4 regions of the Halomonas citrativorans genome follow, and region 1 is predicted to be linked to each of the others. Evidence: predicted binding sites of a transcription regulator. Region 1 holds the regulator's gene; each other region holds the start of a gene.
What was found. Region 1 encodes LexA, which represses DNA repair genes until DNA is damaged. Its sites were predicted from a motif close to TACTGTNTANNTANACAGTA; they were not measured.
Positions count from the first base shown of each region.

Region 1 (5,364 bases):
GCGACATGGGAATCCGCGGCTACGCCGCCGTGACCAGGGAAGTGTTTACCCACAGCGCCCATGCCCGCCTGATGTAAGCCCTCAACAAAAGCGGCGCCTAATTGAGCAACGTGCTCAGGGTCACCACTGAAACTACGGTCGCCGATGACGCTAGAAATCCCGCTATCCACATCAAGCACTGGTGCAAAGCTTAAATCCAGCCCACAGGCGGCCATTTCCATGCCAAGCAACCAACCTGCGTCCATGGCGAGAGAGCGGCCTTCTTCAGGGTCTTGAGCATAACGCTCACCAATCCGGGCCATGGCCGGTAAGCGGGTAAGCCCTTTTTTGATACGCTGTACGCGGCCACCCTCTTGGTCAACCGCCAATAAAAGATCGCCCCGTATGCGCCTTATATCGCTACACAGCTTGCGCACCTGGTAGGCGTCTTCCACATTACGGGCAAACAAAATCACGCCACCGACAGCAGGTTCAAGCAGCAAGCGCTTTTCAGCATTGGATAATTCAGGCCCTTCCAGGTCGAGCATGACCGGGCCAATAGGTTGAGTCATTAGCAGGGATCCAACAAAAGGGCCGATGATTTTAGACGATCAACGCACAGAGTCAAAAAAGCCTCTGCGTAAGGCCATTACAGATGGCTGCCATGTAGCCAAACAGGCGTTCCAGGCACGGCGCGCTCAAAGATATAAAGCAGGTCCTCGTTGCGCATACGAACACAGCCATGTGAAGCAGGTTTGCCCATCGGTTGATCGGGCGGCGTTCCGTGTACATAAATATAGCGGCGCTGAGAGTCAACCGTGCCTGCACGGTTAAATCCTCGCTCTAACCCACACAGCCATAAAATACGCGTCAAAATCCAGTCACGTGTCGGATGAGCGTCGGCCAAGTCACTTGAGAAAATTTCACCGGTAAAACGCCTGCCTCTAAATACCGCATTGACCGGCTGTTCATGGCCAATTGCCGCGCGAACATAGTGCCAGCCATGCGGCGTTTGGCCACTTCCTTCTTGCTGGCCAACGCCAGCGCCTCCAGTAGAGATAGCGCACTCAAAGTCTGGTGTTTGACCCTGCCACCAGCGCAGGATTTGTGCGCCGGTATCAATTTCGATCCAGCCGCCTTTTTTAGGTGGCAACTCAGCTAACAGGGGCGTTCGCATGCTGCGCTCCTTCAACCTCTTGCGGCAGTGGAGCATTCATGGCGGCAACGACCACAGGGCGCAAGCGTCGCACTAAATCACGCACAGTCACCTGCTCCTGATAATCCTTGGAGGCGATATCACGTAGCGCATCCAGCCCCGACAAGGTGAAAATGACCGTACCCAACATAAAGTGCAGCCGCCAAAAACGCTCGGCATCGGGTAAATCAGGGGTCGCCTTACGCACAAGCCCGGTAAAGCGGGTAAACACATCCCCATATTGCTCTTGAATATGGCGCCGTAAATGCCCCTGCGCTTGGCTATAGGCTAATCCCAATAAGCGCATGAAGACTTTCAAACTATCCCGTTCAGCAGGCACTGCCAGCACCGTGGTGGCCATTGTTTCAAGCAGCTCTTCCAGGGGGATGGCACGATCGGCGTAGTGGGCTTCAAGCTCATCGAGCGCACCATGAAAACGCTGAGTAAACGGGTCTAGATAGCGCGAGAATACGGCTTGGATAAGGGCTTTCTTGGAACCAAAATGATAATTAACAGCCGCCAGGTTTACTCGCGCTTTACTGGTAATGTTACGCAGTGACGTTTCAGCAAAGCCACGCTCTGCAAACAGCACCTCAGCGGTATCCAGAATGCGTGACACCGTGTCAGATTGTGCCATTATGGCCTCCGGAGAAACGAGTGTTTAAAACATGCCAGAATAGTAAGTCATATCTTAATCAGGCTCAATCACCCTTATTCACCGATTTTTTTAATTGGCTACCCTGCACATTAGCGTTAATTCAAACGTCTTACCGCTCACAGACAGTGTTTTAACAAGCTGCTTTTTTAACCATGTACTGGATAGAGCAACATACTGTATACTTAAACACATACTGATCAAGCAGACAGATACCGACTGTCTTTTATTGTTTATGGAGTTTGGTATGTCGCGGCCACTCACAGCACGTCAGCAACATGTTTTTGATTTTATAGTAAAAACCATGGGTGAATTCGGCTACCCTCCCACCCGCGCCGAAATTGCCAAGGCCTTGGGCTTTAAATCCCCCAATGCCGCTGAAGAGCATTTACGTGCTCTTGAGCGTAAAGGCGTTATCCGGATTATTCGCAATACGTCGCGGGGGATTCGCCTCCCCAACCAGGAAGCTCAGGACGTTAGCGAATTACCCGCCACCGTTGCAGCCAACAGCAATGATCTTCCGCCGATGGGCTTGCCAGTTATTGGTGAAGTGGCCGCTGGCAGCCCGATCCTTGCAGCGGAGCATATTGACCGTTACTGCCCGCTACCCGCGGAATATTTCACCCCTAAAGCCGACTACCTCCTGCGAGTACGCGGTTTATCCATGAAGGATGTGGGCATCCTGGAAGGCGATTTACTGGCGGTGCACCGCACTGATCGTGTACGTGACGGGCAAATCGTCGTTGCGCGGCTGGAAGATGAAGTCACCGTAAAACGCTTTCAACGCCAAGGGCATCAGGTCATGCTGATTGCGGAAAACGCTGATTTTGCACCGATTGAAATCGACCTGCGAACCCAATCCCTGGATATTGAAGGCGTAGGTGTAGGCGTCATCCGTGGCGGTAATGGCCAAGCGCTAGGCTAATAAGCCGTTTGCGTAAAATCGGATTTTAAAAGCATCAAGGGGGTGGCCATTTTCATGACCACCCCCTTGTTTTGTTACTGGTTCAGCTTAAACAGTTTTTAAAACGCTTAGCTAAAGACAACGGTCTTATTGCCGTGGATCAAAACGCGGTCCTCCAGATGCCAGCGCAGGCCTCGCGCCAATACGGCTTTTTCTACATCGCGCCCAAAGCGAACCAGGTCAGTTGGCGTATGGCAATGGCTCACACGATGAATGTCCTGCTCAATAATCGGCCCGGCATCCAACTCCTCCGTCACGTAGTGGCACGTCGCGCCAATTAGCTTTACGCCGCGCTCATAAGCCTGATGGTAAGGCTTGGCGCCGGCAAATGAAGGCAAGAAGCTGTGGTGAATATTAATCACCTGCCCAGCATAGCGCTCACACAACGACGGGGGCAGAATCTGCATATAGCGCGCCAATACAATACAGTCCGCTCGCGCGTTATCAATAAGCTCCTGCACCTGAGTAAACGACTCTTCCTTATTATTCGGGTCCACCGGCACATGGTGATAAGGAATACCGTACCACTCAGCGATTGAGCGCATGTCTTCGTGATTAGAAATCACACCGGCGATATCACAATCCAGCTCACCTGCCTGCCAACGGTAAAGTAAATCCACCAGGCAGTGAGACTCACGGGAGACCATGAGGATGACGCGCCGACGCTTTTGAGTATCCATTAGCGCCCACTGCATGGAAAACTCTTGAGCAATTGGCTCAAAGGCGCTGCGTAATGTTTCAACGGACATGCCAAGCGAATCGGCCAATATCTCATAACGCATAAAAAAGCGGCCCGTTTGCAAGTCAGAATGCTGACTGGCCTCGGTGATAGAGCCGCCTTGTTGAGCAATAAATCCAGACACACGGGCAACAATACCCACCTGATCGGGGCAGGAAACGACTAAACGGTAATAATGAGACATGTGAAGTACTCTTGACGACCTACGAAATACAAATGACAAACCACTATTGGCATCGTCTATTGGCATAGTGCAACGGCGCCGCAAACAGCGGCTAAATAGCGACGCCGTAAATAACGGCTGCCTAGTGTACCGGAACCCTATTAACGAAGCACCGTTATCTAATGTCGGGGGTCATTGTTAGCCGCCCCTGCCTTCCCGTATAGTTAAGGCATTACTTTTTAGGCTTTTCATAACCGATGCATCCACCACGCGTTCAACTTCGTCCTCGCCGCCGCCCACCTCTGCGCCTACTGCCGCTGGGTGGGTGTGGTGAAATCGGCATGAATCTAACGCTGTATGGATACGACGATCACTGGATCGCGGTCGACTGCGGCATGATGATTCGCCAGGATTTGCCTAACTCGCCCCTTCAAGTACCTAACCTGGGCACCGCCGAGGCACTGAACATAACGCCCCAAGCGTTATTTATAACGCATGGGCATGAAGATCACATTGGCGCGGTTGCCTGGTTATGGCCCAAGTGGAACTGCCCTATCTATGCCACCCCACTTGCGGCAGGTCTCTTACGTGCAAAATTCGCTGAACACCAGCTAAGTAGCGCCGCGATTAAGATTATCGAGCCGGGCGAAGCAATGGAAACGGCGCCCTTTTCGGTGCGCTATTTGCCGGTTACTCATTCGATCCCTGAAAGCTGCGCGCTGGTCATCGTGATGGGCGATTACCGCATAATGCACACAGGGGATTGGAAGCTGGACCCAGAGCCGCTGATTGGCACGCCCATTAACGCGGCGCACTTTCGAGCGCTTGCCCCGATTGATTTAGTAGTAGGTGATTCAACCAATGCCCCTCTGCCTGGCCACTCCAGCAGTGAAGGCGATGTGGCTAAAGCGCTGGCTAAAAGCCTGAAGGAATGCAAGGGCCGCGTCGTGGTCTCCTGTTTTGCAAGCAACCTGGCACGCGTACTGGCCATTGGCCGGGCGGCTCATCAATGCGGCCGTCGGGTCAGTTTGATGGGGCGATCCATGGAGCGCATGGTGAGCATTGCACGCGGACTTGGCTACATGGATGACTTCCCAGCGCTTGTACCCCCTCATGATTTGGGCTATTTGCCCCCCGATGAAGTGGTGATTATCGCCACCGGTAGCCAGGGTGAGCCTCGTGCAGCACTGCAACGACTCGCCCAAGGGCGCCACCCGTTTATTGACCTTGAGCCTAGCGATAACGTCATTTTCTCTGCCAAAGCTATCCCCGGCAATGAACGCCCCATTGAGCAGCTCAAAAAACGCTTGGTCCAACTTGGGGTCACGATCTTTGATGAGGTTAATCATCCAGAGCTGCACGCCACAGGCCACCCTGCGCAAGAAGAACTCATCACATTCTACCAGTGGATCAGGCCCAAATATTTGATCCCCGTGCACGGCGAAGCGCGCCACCAGCAGGCCCACCAAGCGATTGCAGACTCCTTGGGCATCAGCGCACCTTTAGCACCCGTTAATGGCGACATGATCGTTATGGACCACTTGGGACTGCGCTGCGAAGCCCGCCACCCTCAACCGCCCTGTATCGTTAATCAAAATAGCGTTGTGCCGCATCCGGGCCTGGATGCCACCAAAACCACGACGCGCCGAGGCAGTTTATTTCTCGCCCT
Region 1 is NZ_JABUYX010000022.1:37,087-42,450, forward strand. Features, by position in the region: gene nagZ (beta-N-acetylhexosaminidase) at 1-551, opposite strand, end outside; gene INT20_RS15060 (L,D-transpeptidase) at 629-1,156, opposite strand; gene INT20_RS15065 (TetR/AcrR family transcriptional regulator) at 1,134-1,811, opposite strand; gene lexA (transcriptional repressor LexA) at 2,077-2,754, shown strand; gene purU (formyltetrahydrofolate deformylase) at 2,862-3,716, opposite strand; gene INT20_RS15080 (ribonuclease J) at 4,037-5,364, shown strand, end outside.

Region 2 (5,364 bases), on a different contig from region 1:
GACTCCTGATAAACGAAAACCATCCATGCAGCCACATGCGGCTACACTCATTGATAAAGAAAAGATTGTACCTGTAAAGATTGTACCTTTGACGCCGCCCGGTTCACAGCGCCGCTCAGCTCGCTATACTGTCGGCACTTTATATGCTTTCTTGTTTTACTCTTTCTTCCTTTTCACACTTTGAGCTTGATATGACGCGACGCCACCTGCCCAACGATGACGATATCAGCGCTTTTCGCCAGGCGCTGCAAGCAGCGGGCGTACGCCGTATTGCACATAATCAAGCCGACCCCGGCAAGCCCAAGCGCAATGATGAAGCCCAACAGGCACGGCGTAATGCGGCGGTTCAAAACAGCACAGTACAAGCCAGCGGCCGCACATCGGATGGCCGGGTCGAGGCCGTGCGCCCGTCTGAGTACCTTGAGTTTAGCGTGCCCGATTTACCCTGGCGTACCTTCAGCCAGTTAAAGCGTGGCCAAACCGAGTGGCAGGCGGGGCTTGACCTGCACGGCTACACGCTTGAAGAAGCCCGCGCGGAGCTTGAAAGCTTCTTGCGCGATGCATCAAGCCAAGGGCTACGCTGCGTGCTGGTGGTTCACGGCAAGGCGTGGGGCACCACTTCAGATTTTCCGGTGCTTAAGAGCCACACCAATACCTGGTTACGCGAATGGCCGGGGGTGCTGGCCTTTTGCTCGGCCATTGATATTGATGGCGGCACCGGAGCGGTCTATATATTGCTGCGTAAGCGCGGGGCGTAACGCCGCTCAACCGCTCTCTTCACTGCTCTACTGGCACTTTTCCAGTGGCTCGCTGCCTCACTCTGTCGCATCCGAGGCAATGCTGGGCATGCGCCGCTCCAGCGCCTCATCGGCCAAATGCCGCCCCAGGCGGATCAAGTCTTTGGCGCGATGAAACTCATACGTGCTGCATACCGTCTTGGGAATCTCGATCAATATATCTGGCGGATAACCGGCAATTTTGTATTTTGCCAGGGCCGCTTGGGTAATATCAAACGACTCTAAAATCATATCGAGCTTGCTCCACTCGCGCTTGCCTCGCGTCTCAACACTCTCTTCAGCGCCAGCTTCCACGCCGCTGTCTTCTTCACTGCTGCCAAGCCCCTCCCATAAACGCAGGGTGGCTTGGCGCACGTCGCTCATCCAGCCGCCAATTTTTTCATCACGGTCACGCTCTTGCGCCGTTCTGCTATCATTTTCCTCGTGCTCACGGGGCAGGAGTTCTTCCAGTGATACCGGCTGCGGGCTATGTGCCGTTACGTTAATCGCAATTACCAGGTCTGCTTCGTGGGCAGAAATAACCGGCATGATAGGCAGCGGGTTAAGCAGCCCGCCATCGACCAACACCTGGTCACCAACATTGACCGGCGTAATGACGCCTGGAATGGCGATAGAGGCGCGAATGGCGCGCAGTAACGGGCCATTTTGAAACCACACTTCGCGCTGGCGAACCAGGTCAGTCGCCACCGTCGTCACCGGAATAGGCAAATCCTCAATGAGCACATCGCCTACCAACGCCTCCAACTTACTCATCACCTTATTGGCACGCATGGCACCCATCGGGCTCCAGGTCACATCCACCAGCTTTAGCACATCCAGATAATCGAGATTACAGACCCACTCCCGATACTCGGGCAGTTTGCCAGAAGCGTAGATGCCACCAATCAGGGCGCCCATGGAGCATCCCGCCACTGAAATAATCTCAAAGCCTCGTGCCTCCAGGGCTTCAATGACACCGATATGGGCATAACCGCGCGCCCCGCCACTGCCCAACACCAAAGCCACTTTTTTCCCGCTACCCGCGTGCGTCAGTTGATTCATTGGCTATTCCTATTGCTCTTGAGCCGACCGTATAAGCGTTTTACACGGCTGCCTCCCAGTGAGCGGTGGCGAGTTCCGCCACAGCGGCAACCGCTTTAGATTCCAAATGTAGATGATGCCCACCAGGCAACACATGGCGGGTCAGATCATTAACCGCCAAGCGCGCCTGCTCGGCCCAGGCACGCTTTCCTAAAATACCCTGCTCGCCTTCAATCAGTAGTACCGGCGCCTGAATACACGCTAACAGAGCCAGTACCTGCTCAGGGGTAAAGCGCACCAGAGAGGGTTTTAGCAGTCGACTATCCGTACGCATTTGTAGATAGCCATCGGCAGTTGCTTGCGTATTACGCTCAACCAACGGCATCGCCGTTACGCTATCCAGCGTGGTGACGCCACCGGCTACCCGCGCGGCAACCGCACTTTCGATATCAGCATAGCGTGGTGGGCGGGAAAGCGGGCGACGATGGGCAATAAGCCCTTTGCGCAACTGGCTGGCGGTTTCTTCCGCAGGCGTATTCAATGCCCCCAGCCCGTCAATCAAGGTTAACCGGGCAATACGCTCCGGCATAGCAGCGGCCAATAGGCAGGCAACCGCTGCGCCCATGGAGTGGGCCAGTAAAGAAGCCTGTTCAATACCCAGTGCGTCCAGCGCATCAAGCACGTCGTGGCAGTAATCCCACAACGCATAGTCGCTTCCGAAAGCGGCATGCTGGGAGTGCCCATGGCCGCGAAAATCAATGGCTACCACGCGGATATCCAGCGCATCTGCCAAAAGCGGTGCCAAGCGGCTAAAGCTTGCCGCGTTATCCAGCCAGCCGTGTAGCGCCAGCCAGACAGGTGCATCCACGCGGCCCCAGCCCAGTGCGGCCAAGCGCCCTTGCGCAAGCACCAGCGGCTGCGCGAAGTGTCGAGACGCGGGTTGGAGGGTTGGTTCACACATAGGTTGTTTTCCTGATGAAGCGGCCATCTCGTTGGCAAATAACGCGACGCCTTTAATGTTCCTGAATTCAGCGTTCAGGCAATGTCTGGATGACGGTATCAGTAACAAACGTTACCATGCCAGGCGCAATTCTTCCGTCGCTTTTACCCAACTCTTGCTAATGGTGCTGCCATGAAACCACGCCGCGATACACGCGCCCGTAACCTTGTTTTTTTTATTGCTGTTGTTAGTGCCATCGTCGTGGGGTTGTGGCTAGCGCGCTAGGCTTGCCTAATCGCCGCTCAACGCTTGCAATTTAAACCTCACGAATAAATACTGTATATACATACACATTACATTCAGTGAGGATGCCGACGATGTCGTTGCCTCCATCGACGCTCGTGCCCACCTTGCCGTTAACGTCTCAGCCGTTGCCTTTTTCATCGTTACAAGGCCGTGCGGGCTTTAGCGGCTTTCCATCACCAGCGCAGGATTACGAACCGCGTACGCTCGATCTCAACACGCGGTTAATAAAAAACCCTACCCAGACGTTCTACCTTTCCGCCGCTGGTGACAGTATGGAAGGCTGGGGGATTTTTGATGGCGACCTGCTGGTCGTTGACCGCAGCATTAAGCCTCGGCTAGGGCACATTCTGGTTGCCATGTTTGAAGAGGAAGTGCTGATTAAGCGCTACGCCCTCTACCAAAATACGCCGCATCTCTGCTCCGCGCATCCTCACTACCCGCCGCTTCCTTTGGAAGGCACCGAGTGCCAGCTATGGGGAGTAGTGCGTGCCGTCATTCATGAGTATGTCCGATGATTGGCCTGGTCGATGCCAACAACTTTTACGTCAGTTGTGAGCGTGTGTTTGATCCTGCGCTGGAAGGCAAACCGGTTGGCGTTATGTCGAACAACGACGGCTGTATCATCGCCCGCTCTGCCGAGATGAAAGCCATGGACATCCCCATGGGCATGCCATCGTTTAAGCTCGAAAGCCTGCGTAAGCGTGGTGACATTTACCTCAAGTCATCCAACTATGAGCTGTATGGCGATATGTCGGCCAGGCTGTGCCAGCTACTGCGTGATACCTGCCCAGCCGTGTCGCCGTACTCCATTGATGAAATGTTTATTTACCTAGAGGCGTTCAGCAACCAGCAGTGCCAAACCCTGGGCGAATGGCTGCGTCGGCGGATTCGGCGTCATTTAGGCCTGCCGGTATGCGTCGGGCTGGCCCCTACGCATACGCTGGCGAAGCTTGCCAACCACTTGGCCAAGCAGGCGACTCACTATCAAGGCGTGTGCCTGCTGACGGGAAAAGATGCGGCAACGACCGCCCTGCTTAAACAGACACCGGTGGGCAGCGTATGGGGCGTTGGGCGCCGGATTGCTGAGCGGTTAGCGATCAGTAATATTAATACCGCTTGGGACTTACGTGAGGCTGACCTTCGGCTACTGCGCAAACATTTTTCGGTAGTGCTGGCCCGCACGGCGCTGGAGCTGCGCGGTACGCCCTGCCTGCAGATGAATGCGCTGGATCAACCGCGCCACCGCATTATGACGTCGCGCTCATTCGGCCAATCAACCGGCAGTAAAACAGAAGTACATAACGCGTTACGCCAACATGCCCAGCGCAGCGCCGAAAAACTCCGTCAGCAGCGCAGCCTAACGCGAGCCGTGATGATTTTTTTAAACACCAACCGCCACCGCCGAGACCAACCCCAGTATTCTCCTCACGCCATGGTGCCCCTGCCCTCACCCAGCGATGATACGCGCACAATTCTTGAGGCCGTTCACCAAGGGATTGAACAGGTTTACCGGCCAGGCTACCGGTTTATGAAGGCAGGTGTGATGCTGCTGGATCTGGTTGATGCCGAGCAGCACCAGCTCTCGTTGCTACATCAACCACCGCGGAACCGATACCCTTACTTAATGGCCACCCTGGATAATATCAATCAGCGCATGGGGCAAGGCACCATCAGCTTTGGTATGACGGATGCCGATGCCGCCTGGCAGCTACGCTGCGGGCACCGCTCAGGCCGCTACACCACACGCTGGGATGAGTTGATGAAGGCAGGCACCCATCCTGGTGCTATCAAGCAATCTGCTTTACGCAAGTAACCGCTGCTATCTCAATTACGATCTCAACTACTGTCTCAGCTCCTGTCTCAGCTCCTGTCTCAACTACGATCTCAGGAAGAGACTCAAATCACCTGCCAAACGCCGCTGGATGAGCCGTCACTCATTGCTCAGCAGCAGCGTTGGCTGGAGAGAATCCGTTAGCGTGTCGTTAACGCCTGACGCAGGCGAGGGCTCAACCACTCGCCCAGCGCCATCATGATCAGCAGGATAGCCAACAACCACGGCCAATGAACTGAAAAGGTAACGGTAAACAGCCCTAATGCATCAGCGAAAATAACCAAAATACCCAGCGGGCTGACATAACGCACCATGGCAAGCCATAGCGTATAGGGCAGAGGCGAGAGCCCTAGCTCGTCGCGGAACGTTTCACTCTTCAGGACAAAGCCTGCCAGTATGACGGTGCCTAACCCACCCAACGGCATCATCCAGCGTGAAGTGATGTAGTCCAGCCAGTCAAAGAAGGTCTT
Region 2 is NZ_JABUYX010000012.1:44,303-49,666, forward strand. Features, by position in the region: gene INT20_RS11890 (Smr/MutS family protein) at 192-758, shown strand; gene INT20_RS11895 (patatin-like phospholipase family protein) at 816-1,838, opposite strand; gene INT20_RS11900 (alpha/beta fold hydrolase) at 1,879-2,778, opposite strand; gene INT20_RS11905 (LexA family protein) at 3,135-3,578, shown strand; gene INT20_RS11910 (Y-family DNA polymerase) at 3,575-4,876, shown strand; gene INT20_RS11915 (sodium-dependent transporter) at 5,035-5,364, opposite strand, start outside.
Region 2: the regulator LexA is predicted to act here: its motif matches at 3,092-3,111, upstream of INT20_RS11905 (LexA family protein).

Region 3 (5,364 bases), on a different contig from region 1:
ACCACCGCTGCTAGCGAACCATAGGCTACTATGCCTCCCCATGCCCATTGGCCAATCGCTGTGCTCAAATGCTGAACGAAAAGATACACACCGATCAAGAAGCTGCCTGCGCGTACCAGGCCCTCCTCGGCAATCGTTAAAGCAGGCTCAGCACGCTCTTCTCCAAAAAATTTATTGGCCAGCGTTACCGCAGAAAACCACAGTACGATACCCGCGATGATAGGAATAACAGCAGTGGCTGCGAGCCATGGCAGCCACTGGGCTAGCTCCGCATCGTAGCCGGGGCTAAACAGCAGCGGCGATACGCTTAGCAAAGGCGTAATGGCGAGGTAAATAGCGAGTAATCGAATCAAAAGAATGGAGAAAGGTTTCATAGGCTTACCTTACACTTAAACCTCCAGCATAAGCCAAATTTGGCCCAAAAACCTGGTACCCGATACAACATTGCCTTGGTAATTTCTTACCAAGGCAATGAAGCAGTACGGCTACACTCTGTATAACGGACGGATGTAGAACCGGTTGTTTAACGATCCCGAATGACAATCGGACCAATGGGCGCAACATTAGGCATGAACAGCATGACTTCGTTAACGTCGTGCATGGGGGCGACAAAATCGGCTTTCCAGGTGCCTACGCGTGGGTTCTTGTCTGGTTCGTAGTTAAAGCTCAGGCGCAAGCTGTCTGGCGCGACCACACCTCCATCTTCACGCAGCAGCGAGAACGACTGGTCGCCGAACTCGGCGTAGATCTTCCCGTCAATTCGATCTAGCGGGATATCGTCATAAATGATCTCACCAGAGTAACCTGGGTAGTCCGTCACGAAACGTACTTCAATATGTAAAACGCCCTCTTTGCGAACGGCTTTATAAGGCTCAGCATAGGCGTGACCACTGGCGGTGGGCGCGCGCTCAGCATTAAGTGCAAATGCTGACGTGCTGGCTAGTGTTGTCATTAACAGCAGTGAAAGCGTGTTATGAAGCTTCATATCTGACTCTTTTCGGGGTAGTGAGTGGATGGTCGTTGGCGAAGTGATATCAGTCAGTGGTTACCAACGGAACAGAGCCACCCGAAGGCGGCTCTGTTGTACTTGCTATACTTGCCTATTTATTCAGCTTCGATACCGAAAGCGTTTAGGCCCGCGCGGAATACGTCGGTGTTGTCGATCCAGTAGTGGCTGTCTTCGTCTACTTCATAGCGGGAAAGACCGTCTTCTGCCTGAGCAATGTCAAAGAAGAACTCAGCGCCTGCGCCGTGGGCATACAACGGTACCAGCTCACGCGTGTGGGTATCGGAATGCCAACGTACCAAGGGTAGCGCGCCAGCACCCTGATTAACGATCGGGCTATAGGCATTCACATCAGAGTCAGGACCTTGAAGCAAACCGTTACCGTGATCAGTCGTTACAATGATCAAGGTATCGTCCCAGGAACTGTTGTTTTCTACCCACTCAACGGCCGCTTCCACAGCTTCGTTGAAGTCGATTTGCTCTTCGATAATACGCGGCAGGTTGTTAGCGTGAGCAGCCCAATCCACAGCGCCACCCTCAACCATCAGGAAAAAGCCATTTTCGTTGCCGTTTTCACTGGCATTGAGCACGTTCAAAGCGCCTCCCGTCAGTGTGGCAAGGCTTGGTGACGTATCCAGTAGATTACCGCCGGTTACGCCGGGGCGGCTGTATTGCAGCGTCTGAATGTTCTGCACCAGGCCCAGTACTTTGTCCTTGGGAAGATCCAACTCACCAGCAGCCAGAGCTTCAAAATCGTCCTTGCTTTCGATAAAGGCGTAATCCGTTTCGCCGCCTACCAAGCGCTGGTAGGTCTCTTCGCCACCGATAAAGCGGAAATCGCTCTCACCGGGGTTATCGACATGCTCGCCGGCTGCATCGTAATAGGGGTGCCCGGTACCGATGGCGACAGTGGCAAGGCCAGAATCGACAATTTCGCGGCCAATGGCTCTATAGTCGTTGCGGCTTACGTTATGGGCCATGAAACCGGCAGGCGTCGCGTGGGAGACCTGCACCGATGAGACAACACCCAGAGCGCGGCCGCTATCAACAGTGTATTCGCCAATATGCTTAAGCGGCTCATCATCGTTGGACCAGTTGATGGCGCTGTTATAGGACTTATGGCCTGAAGCCAGCGCCGTTGCCGCTGCCGCGCTGTCGGTGTAATCAGCCCGAGCGTAGTCGTAACCGGCAAAGTAGCCCTTGTAGTTACCCAGGCTACCTTCGTAAACGGTATCTACCGCCTCGTCGTTCCAGAGCTCGGCTGGTTCAAACGTAACCGTACCGTCATCACTCTTGGTGGGCGTGGTAGAGGTGTTTAACGGATGCGTTGCCATGAAAAGCTGTGTGTCAAACTCATCATAAACTTCATGGCCCAGCGCGCCGTGACGGAAGTAACTTGCCGCACGGAACGTCTCGATACCGGTACCGTCGGTGATCATCAAAATAACGTTCTTAGCTGTATTTTCCTGCGCTAATACCGGCGTAGCCATGACCGATGCCAGTGCCAACGTGAGTGCGTTGCGCGTAAAGTTCTTCATTTTCATCCCTAAAATAAATTTAGCTAATTTGATATCCAACAAATCGTAGCGCCTAAAAATGTCATTTTCATGACTGCTAATGAAGGTAAGTCAATTATTTCTAATAAACATGAATCGCAATCAGTAGCCGATCCGTAAAACTGTTCATTGCGGGTTTCTCCTGAGTAACGCTTGCACGCTTGGTCACAACGCATATACTGTATATATATACACAAATATAGAAAGAGGCAGGCGTATGGCGTCTCTCGGCAAATCACCAATACGGCCTCCCGTGCACAAAGGCCGCGGGGCAACCTATGACCCGCACAACCGCTTTGCCCCAACCCATAGCGTGGCAGAAGACGACGGATGGTGGCGCGAAGAGACTTCCCCCACACGGGCAACTGAAGTACGCGAAGAAACCAGTAAGAGTGCGCTTTCCTGGAACCGGTCGCCAGACTTGCCTTTTGATCGCTCATTGAACCCTTACCGAGGTTGCGAACATGGCTGTGTTTACTGCTATGCCCGCCCTTCTCATGCCTATTGGGATCTGTCCCCGGGGCTTGATTTTGAAACCAGGCTGATTGCCAAAAATGGCCTGGTGGAGCAATTAAGTGAGGAGTTTTGCAAGCCTGGATACGTCTGCCGACCAATCAATCTCTCTGGTAATACCGATTGTTACCAGCCACTAGAAGCCAAGCGCCACTTAACGCGCCAGTTGCTTGAGCTATTATTGGCTTGCCGCCATCCAGTCACTATTGTGACCAAAAGCACGTTAGTGTTACGGGATATGGATCTGCTGGCTGAGATGGCCGAACACCGCCTGGTGCGCGTATTTATTAGCCTGACCAGCCTAGACGCCAATATGAAACGCACGCTGGAACCTCGTGCGGCCTCTCCTCAAGCGCGTTTAAAAGTTATCCGTGAGCTGAATACTGCTGGCATTCCCGTCGGAACGCTTGTTTCTCCGGTCATCCCCGGATTAACGGATCATGAAATAGAGCGGATTCTTGAGGCCGCCAGCCGTGCTGGCGCACGAACGGCGTCCTGGATGCTGCTGCGCTTACCCCATGAAGTCGCTCCTCTTTTTGAAGCCCGGCTGGAAGCCCATTACCCCGAGCGTGCGGCCAAGGTAATGAGCCTGATTCGCCAATGCCGGGGCGGCAAGGCCTACGACGCTCAGTTCGGTAAGCGCTTTCGCGGCGAAGGTATTTTTGCCGATATGATTGCACAACGCTTTAATCGCGCCAGCCGCCAGTGGAACTTTCAATCTCGTACCGAGCAAGGGCTGAATACCCGAGACTTTCGCCCGCCCAACGCTCAGGGCGAGCTTTTTTATTAAAGCCCATGAAAAAGGCATTTGCCTGACATACTCTCAGCTTACTGAAAGTGCCAAGCAAATGCCTAAGTGATTAATACTACTGTTTTTCGCTATTCGTCATAGCTCTGCTTAAAATCTAATGACGACCTTTCTAAACATCCTCCCATGGTTCATCAATGCAGCTTTTCTCCATCAACAGTGATGTGATGCGTACTGCGGGCTTTGGGATGAATAAAGTAGTGACCTTCGGGCGCGGTATGGGGCTTGATATGGTGTAGTTTAAGGTTTTTTGGCGCAGCGCTTTTATTATGCACTCCATAAATAATAAACGGAATCGATAGCACTACAAGGAAACAGCCGATCAGCAAACCGGTATACACTTCGTTAGACTCTTTTCCTGGCAACCCCGTGGGAGGGAAGAAGGAGACGACAAAAGCAACTAAAGAAGTAAGTAACCCCACTACTGCAACGGTAATTTTTATTTTGTTACCGCCAGGGATATTGAAGGTACGTTGATTTTCAGGCTGTTTTCGAACAAGGGTAATGTAAGCCAGAAATAGCATAAAGTAGCTGCACAGATAGATAACGACGGTTAGCGCTAGTGCAATCAGGAAGGACATATTATTTCCTCCCCCCGTATTCGTCAGAATAATCAATGCGATAGTTGTAATGGTTAGCTGAGAAATAACCAACGCCACCGGCACGCCGTTCTTGTTTACTTTAGCAAAACGCGCCGGCAATATACCCTGCTGCGCGGTTACCAACATGCCGCGTGATGGTCCAACAATCCATGCGGCTATTTCAGCCAGCACGCCCAGCAATAGCAGCGCAGCAATAATCCGAATAGCCCATTCAAAATGGCTGCCAAAGTGGTTAATCAACACACTGAACGTTTGCATCACGCCCGCAGATAAGTTGATTTGCTCGTGAGGAATAACAGATGCAATCGTCAACCCACCGAGAGAACTTAAGAGAATGGCAGAAACCATAAGAAATAACATGGCGAGAGGATAGTCACGACCAGGGTTTTTCATCTCATTGACATGAGTCGCCGACGCTTCAACCCCCATATAACTCAGTATAAAAGCGACAAACACTACCAAGGTACTCATACTACCAAAGGTGGGGAAAAACGTCTGTGCACTCATTTCAATAGCGACCGGCGCACCTGAGCGAAGATACAAAACTGCAAGCCCAATTAAGATAAAAGCGGGCAGTAGAATACCTGCAAAAAAGCCTAGCTTTGCAATCCGCGCCGTATTCTTGGTACCGCCAAACTGAGTTAACGCTAATCCCCACAATATAATCAACGCCGCAATCGTTTTGACTATCGGGTCGCTATTCAGTGCAGGCCAATTAAGAATATAAGAGAGTGCGCCTAGCACGAAGTAAAGCATAGGAATAAAGCCGACAGCAATTTGCAAATAGCCAAAGGAGATTGCCGCAAATCCCCATCGTTCACCTAGCGTTTTGGATACCCACGTAAAAACCCCGCCCTCTTCCCAGCCTTTAACCGTCGC
Region 3 is NZ_JABUYX010000010.1:56,809-62,172, reverse strand. Features, by position in the region: gene INT20_RS11195 (hypothetical protein) at 1-374, opposite strand, end outside; gene INT20_RS11190 (hypothetical protein) at 524-985, opposite strand; gene INT20_RS11185 (alkaline phosphatase) at 1,105-2,544, opposite strand; gene INT20_RS11180 (PA0069 family radical SAM protein) at 2,780-3,865, shown strand; gene gadC (glutamate:gamma-aminobutyrate antiporter) at 4,018-5,364, opposite strand, start outside.
Region 3: the regulator LexA is predicted to act here: its motif matches at 2,740-2,759, upstream of INT20_RS11180 (PA0069 family radical SAM protein).

Region 4 (5,364 bases), on a different contig from region 1:
CCACGCCGGGCACGGCGTTTTACAGCACTGGCCAGTTGGCGGCGCTCAAAACGAGCATGAATGATGCAGGCAACCATCAAAAGTGCCGTGACGCCCCAGGCCGCCCACACGTAAGGTCCGTGTCCGCCCATGGCCAAGAACGCGCCAAACGATGTAAATGCCATTACCGCGCCTCCCTGATCAAATCCCTGACCCAGCGCTTATCAATTTCCCGACGCAGGATTTCACTCCGCGTACGCATCAGTGTAAGAGCGATAAAAAAACAGTAGAAGCCCAGCACCATGATCAGTAACGGCAGCCACATTTCCGTGGGCATGAGGGGCCGCGACGTCAACGTAAAGGTCGCCGACTGGTGGAGCGTAAACCACCAGTCCACCGAGTACTTGATAATCGGAATATTGATGACCCCAACCATGGCCAGTACCGAAGCCGCTTTTGATCCCCCCTCACGACGGGCAAAAGCACTGCGCAGGGCGATCACACCCAGAAACAGGAACAACAGAATCAGCATGGAGGTCAGTCGGGCATCCCACATCCACCAAGTGCCCCAGGTGGGGACACCCCACACCGCCCCGGAAAAAAGCGCCACAAACGTCATCACCGCCCCAAACGGCGCCATAACTGTCGCGGCCATATCCGCCACCTTGATCTTCCATACCATGAAGACAAGGCTCGCCGCCGCCATCGAAACAAACACCGACTGGGCAAGAAAGGCGGCGGGCACGTGGACATAAATGATCCTGAAGCTATCGCCCTGCCCCTGATTCACCTCGGTGGGTGCAAAGGCTAACCCCCATACCGTACCGGTCGCAATGAGTACCAGGGAGACTGCCCAGCACCAGGGCTGCACCTTTGCACTCATTGCATAAAACGATTTGGGAGAGCCCCATTTATGAATAAAGGTCCACATGGCGTGTTCTGTCCTCAACCGTTGATACTGATGCGTAGCGAGGCGGCAATCGCCCAGGGAGCCAACAGTAGCGACGCGGCCAGCAGGGCCCCGAGCATGGCCAGGTGCGCCGCGACACCTTCACCGATGACAGCAGCCTGCACCGCCCCGACCCCAAAAATAAGCACCGGTATATACAGCGGCAGTATAAGCAGCGACAGCAGTACACCGCCTCGCGCGATACCGACGGTCAACGCCGCACCAATCGCGCCAAGCAGGCTCAAACTGGCACTGCCCAGTAAAAGCGAAAGCGCAAGCACCGCGTAGCTGCCCGGAGGCAGGGCCAGCATCACACCCAGAAGCGGCGCGACCAGTGCCAGCGGCAGCCCGGTCAACAACCAGTGGGCCAGCACCTTGGCCAGGCTAAGCGCGGCTAGCGGCTGAGGCGCGAGCAGCATCTGCTCAAGGCTGCCGTCGTCATAATCGGTGCGAAACAGGCTATCCAGCGACAAAAGCGCCGCCAGAAGTGCCGCTACCCACAAAAGACCTGGCGCGATCAGCGCAAGTACGGCGCGGTCGGGTGAAATGCCGATTGGGAACAGCGTTATCACCAGCGCGAAGAAGACCAGCGGATTGAACAGCTCGCCGCGGCGTCTGAACATCAGTGTTACATCACGCTTCAGGGTAGCGGTAAAGGCGATCCACAGCCCGCCCGGCACCGGCGTTTCAAGTAGTGTAGTGGTCGCCTTCTGCCCCTGCGTCATTGTCTACCCCAGTTGAATACAGCGAGCGGCGGGCGAAGCATTCAGCCCATGGTGAGTGGTTACCAGAATGCTCCCCCCGGCTTGAGCATGAGCTGAAAGCTGCGCTTCAAGCGCGGCTACGCCTTGGTGGTCAATGGCGGAAAACGGCTCGTCAAGCACCCAGAGTGGACGGCGCGTCAGCGTTAACCGGGCCAACGCCACACGGCGCTGCTGACCCGCCGAAAGCTGGCCGGCCAATACGTCCTCAAAACCGCCAAGCCCTACTTGCTCCAAAGCGCTCAGGCGCTGCGATTCATTCCCCCGCTCGCCGCTTAGCGCCTGGTACCAGGCCAGGTTTTCAAGCGGTGAAAGCCCAGCCTTGATGCCTGGCGAATGCCCCAGATACAGCAGGTTGGCCAGATAATGTTCACGCACCTTGCGAAGTGGCGCGCCGTTCCAGAAAAGCTCGCCTTGGTAATCACTCAGTTGACCTGCCAGCAGCTTTAACAGCGTGGTCTTGCCGCTGCCATTGGGGCCTTCAATTCGAACGATGTCACCGCTGCGAATCGTGAGATCGAGCCCTTCAAATAGCCAGCGCCCATCACGCTCACAGGCTAGTTGTCGTGCTTGCAGGCACAGGCTCAAAGGTGTCTCCCAACAGGTTGATAGTTAGCCAAAACTCTACACGGAAAGCCACGTTATCTCCAGCCAATCGCAGCGGCCGTGAGAATGCACCAAGCGTGCCGACGGGACCAGCATTTTGAATAGCCAAAGGCACTGGATAAAAACAGCACTACCACTGTATGCAAAAACAGCTGTATACTAAAACACTGTATGAAAAGACATGCCAACAACCTGCTGGCTTGCCACTACTAAACGCCTAGGGAAAGGGCGCTGCATTGGAGAATTTCCTATGAATATATCGATGTCAGCACCAACTCACGCCGGTTCTACCGTATTGAGCAGCGCGTCCTGCGCACCTAAAGGCATTCAATCGGCACGCGCCTTTAAAACAGCACCACGCAGAACGCGCCACAATACCTACGCCCTAAAAATACGTGGTAACCGAATGCGTGATTGCAACTTGTTTGATGGAGATGTCATTATTATTCGGCGTTTTCAATGCGATACCCACGAAGAAACCGCCGTCGCTCACATCAATCAGCAGCCTGTTGCGTTGAAGCAGCTCTCGATCAGTCGCTTTGGCGTACATTTATGGCCTGCCGACACCCAAGCGCCGGATCTCTTTTTGCACAATCGCGATATTCAAGTGTTAGGAATGGTAATGGGTGTGGCGCAGGATAGTGCCAACGACCTTGCTGCCAATTCTTATGGCCTTATGGAGCACTGATTGCGTTATCAAGTTCCTGATTTAGCTGCCTCGCAGTGGCATACCGCCGAGATAGAGGTCGAAAAAAGCCAGTTTCTGGCGTGGCTATGCCATGCGCCAGATGTGGCCGCTTTTAGTGCACTTCTTGAAGCGGAAAGAGCTGCTCACCCCAATGCCAGCCATCACTGTACGGCTTATATTGCTGGGCCGCCCGGGTAGCAAACACTGATTGGTTTTTCCGATGATGGCGAGCCTGGCGGCACGGCCGGTCGGCCAATGTACCAGGTACTTCAAGGCAGCCAAATGGGTGAAATCGGCGGTGTCGTGACGCGCTACTTCGGCGGCACCAAGCTAGGCACCGGCGGGCTGGCACGGGCTTACGCTCAAGCCATCAGCCATGCGTTGGAAACCTTACCGACGCGTGAAGTGATTGAGCGAGACGCCTACACGCTACGCCTTACCTTTGCCAGCGAGGCTATCGCCCGCGCCTGGTGCGACGAAAAGGCCATCCCCATTGAACACGTCAACTACGATGGCGAAGGTGTTCAGCTCACCATTGGCTGGCCCCGCGACCATACGTTCGACCTTTCCCCCTTGGAAAATCGCCTAAAGTGCACGCTGGACGTTACCCCAGTAAACGCCCCCGCCCCCTGAACCAAAAACGGCTTACGGAGTAAACCGTAAGCCGTGCATGGGGCACTTCTGCTTCCCCGTCAATCCTGTCTATTTATCCCAAATATTTAATCATTACCCCGGCAGCCACGGCAGAACCAATTACCCCTGCCACGTTTGGACCCATCGCATGCATCAACAAGAAGTTATGCGGATTGGATTCCAGACCGACCTTATTAGCTACACGCGCCGCCATAGGCACAGCGGATACCCCGGCAGCACCTATCAGCGGATTAATCGGCATACGGCTCATTAGGTTCATCAGCTTGGCCATTAACACGCCGGCGGCGGTACCAATTCCGAAGGCCACAATACCCAGCCCTAGAATCCCGAGGGTTTCCACCGTCAAGAAGCTTTCCGCCATCAGCTTTGAGCCAACAGAAAGCCCTAGAACGATCGTCACGATGTTGATCAGCGCGTTCTGGGCGGTATCCGAAAGCCGCTCTACCACGCCGCATTCGCGCATCAAATTACCAAAGCAAAACATCCCCAGAAGCGGTGCTGCGTCGGGTAGAAACAGCGCGACCAGGATCAACAGCATGAGAGGAAAAATCACTTTTTCCAGCCTGGAGACGGGGCGCAGCTGCGTCATTTTTATCTGACGCTCTTTTTTAGTGGTTAGCAGCCGCATAATAGGTGGCTGGATTAACGGCACCAGCGCCATGTACGCGTAGGCCGCCACCGCGATAGCACCCAATAGCTCTGGCGCAAGCACGCTGGACACATAGATAGACGTTGGCCCATCGGCGCCGCCGATAATCCCGATCGCTGCCGCCTGGTTCAGCGAGAAGTCCATGATGCCCATGGAGGTCAGCACAACAGCACCAAACAGCGTGGCGAAAATACCAAACTGGGCCGCAGCACCTAGAAACAGCGTACGAGGGTTGGCAAGCAGCGGGCCAAAGTCAGTCATGGCACCCACGCCCATAAAGATCAACAGCGGCGCGATACCCGATGCAATGGCCACTGAATAGAAGTTATACAGCATGCCATTGCTGTAACCGACGCTTGTCGCAATATCCTTAGCGGCACGCAGCTGCTCTGGCGCTACCTCACCATGGGCAACTACTTTGAGCGTTTCACGCCACGCATCAATACCTGCCAAAGGATCCAGCATTACGCCCAGCGCGGCACCAACCTGCTGAAGCACGGCAGGCTTGCCAACCTCAATGGCCTGGTCCAGCGCTGAAATCGCAAGGCCAGCTTCGGGAATATTGGCAAGAATCCCCCCAAAACCAATCGGCACCAACAGCAGCGGCTCAAATTTCTTATGGATCGCCAAATAGAGCAGCAGCAGCCCGACCCCGATCATGACCACTTGGCCAAGCTCAAGGTTATAAAGCCCCGAGCCCTCCCATAACGTGACTAGCTTATCCATTCCCGAGGCCCTTAAAGCTCAATCAGTACGTCGCCAACAGCTACGCTGTCGCCTTCACTAACATTGACTTTCGATACCGTGCCGGCACTGCTGGCGCGAATTTCGGTTTCCATTTTCATAGCTTCAAGAATGATGACCACTTCCCCATCCGCTACCTGGTCGCCAGGGCGCACATTCACCTTGAAGATATTGCCAGCAAGCGGTGCTTCTATGGCTTCACCACGGCTGGCCGCCGGGGCGGGGCTCGCCGCAGGCGCAGCCGACTGCTCTTGCACCTGGCCAATATCGCCGCCTTCAGAAACTTCCACTACAAACGCTTTGCCATTGAGTTTTACGGTATAGGTTTCAGGGC
Region 4 is NZ_JABUYX010000002.1:296,969-302,332, reverse strand. Features, by position in the region: gene ccmD (heme exporter protein CcmD) at 1-164, opposite strand, end outside; gene INT20_RS04495 (heme ABC transporter permease) at 164-910, opposite strand; gene ccmB (heme exporter protein CcmB) at 925-1,653, opposite strand; gene ccmA (cytochrome c biogenesis heme-transporting ATPase CcmA) at 1,657-2,277, opposite strand; gene INT20_RS04480 (LexA family protein) at 2,546-2,983, shown strand; partial or broken gene INT20_RS04475 (IMPACT family protein) at 2,984-3,616, shown strand; gene INT20_RS04470 (sodium ion-translocating decarboxylase subunit beta) at 3,690-5,012, opposite strand; gene oadA (sodium-extruding oxaloacetate decarboxylase subunit alpha) at 5,024-5,364, opposite strand, start outside.
Region 4: the regulator LexA is predicted to act here: its motif matches at 2,430-2,449, upstream of INT20_RS04480 (LexA family protein).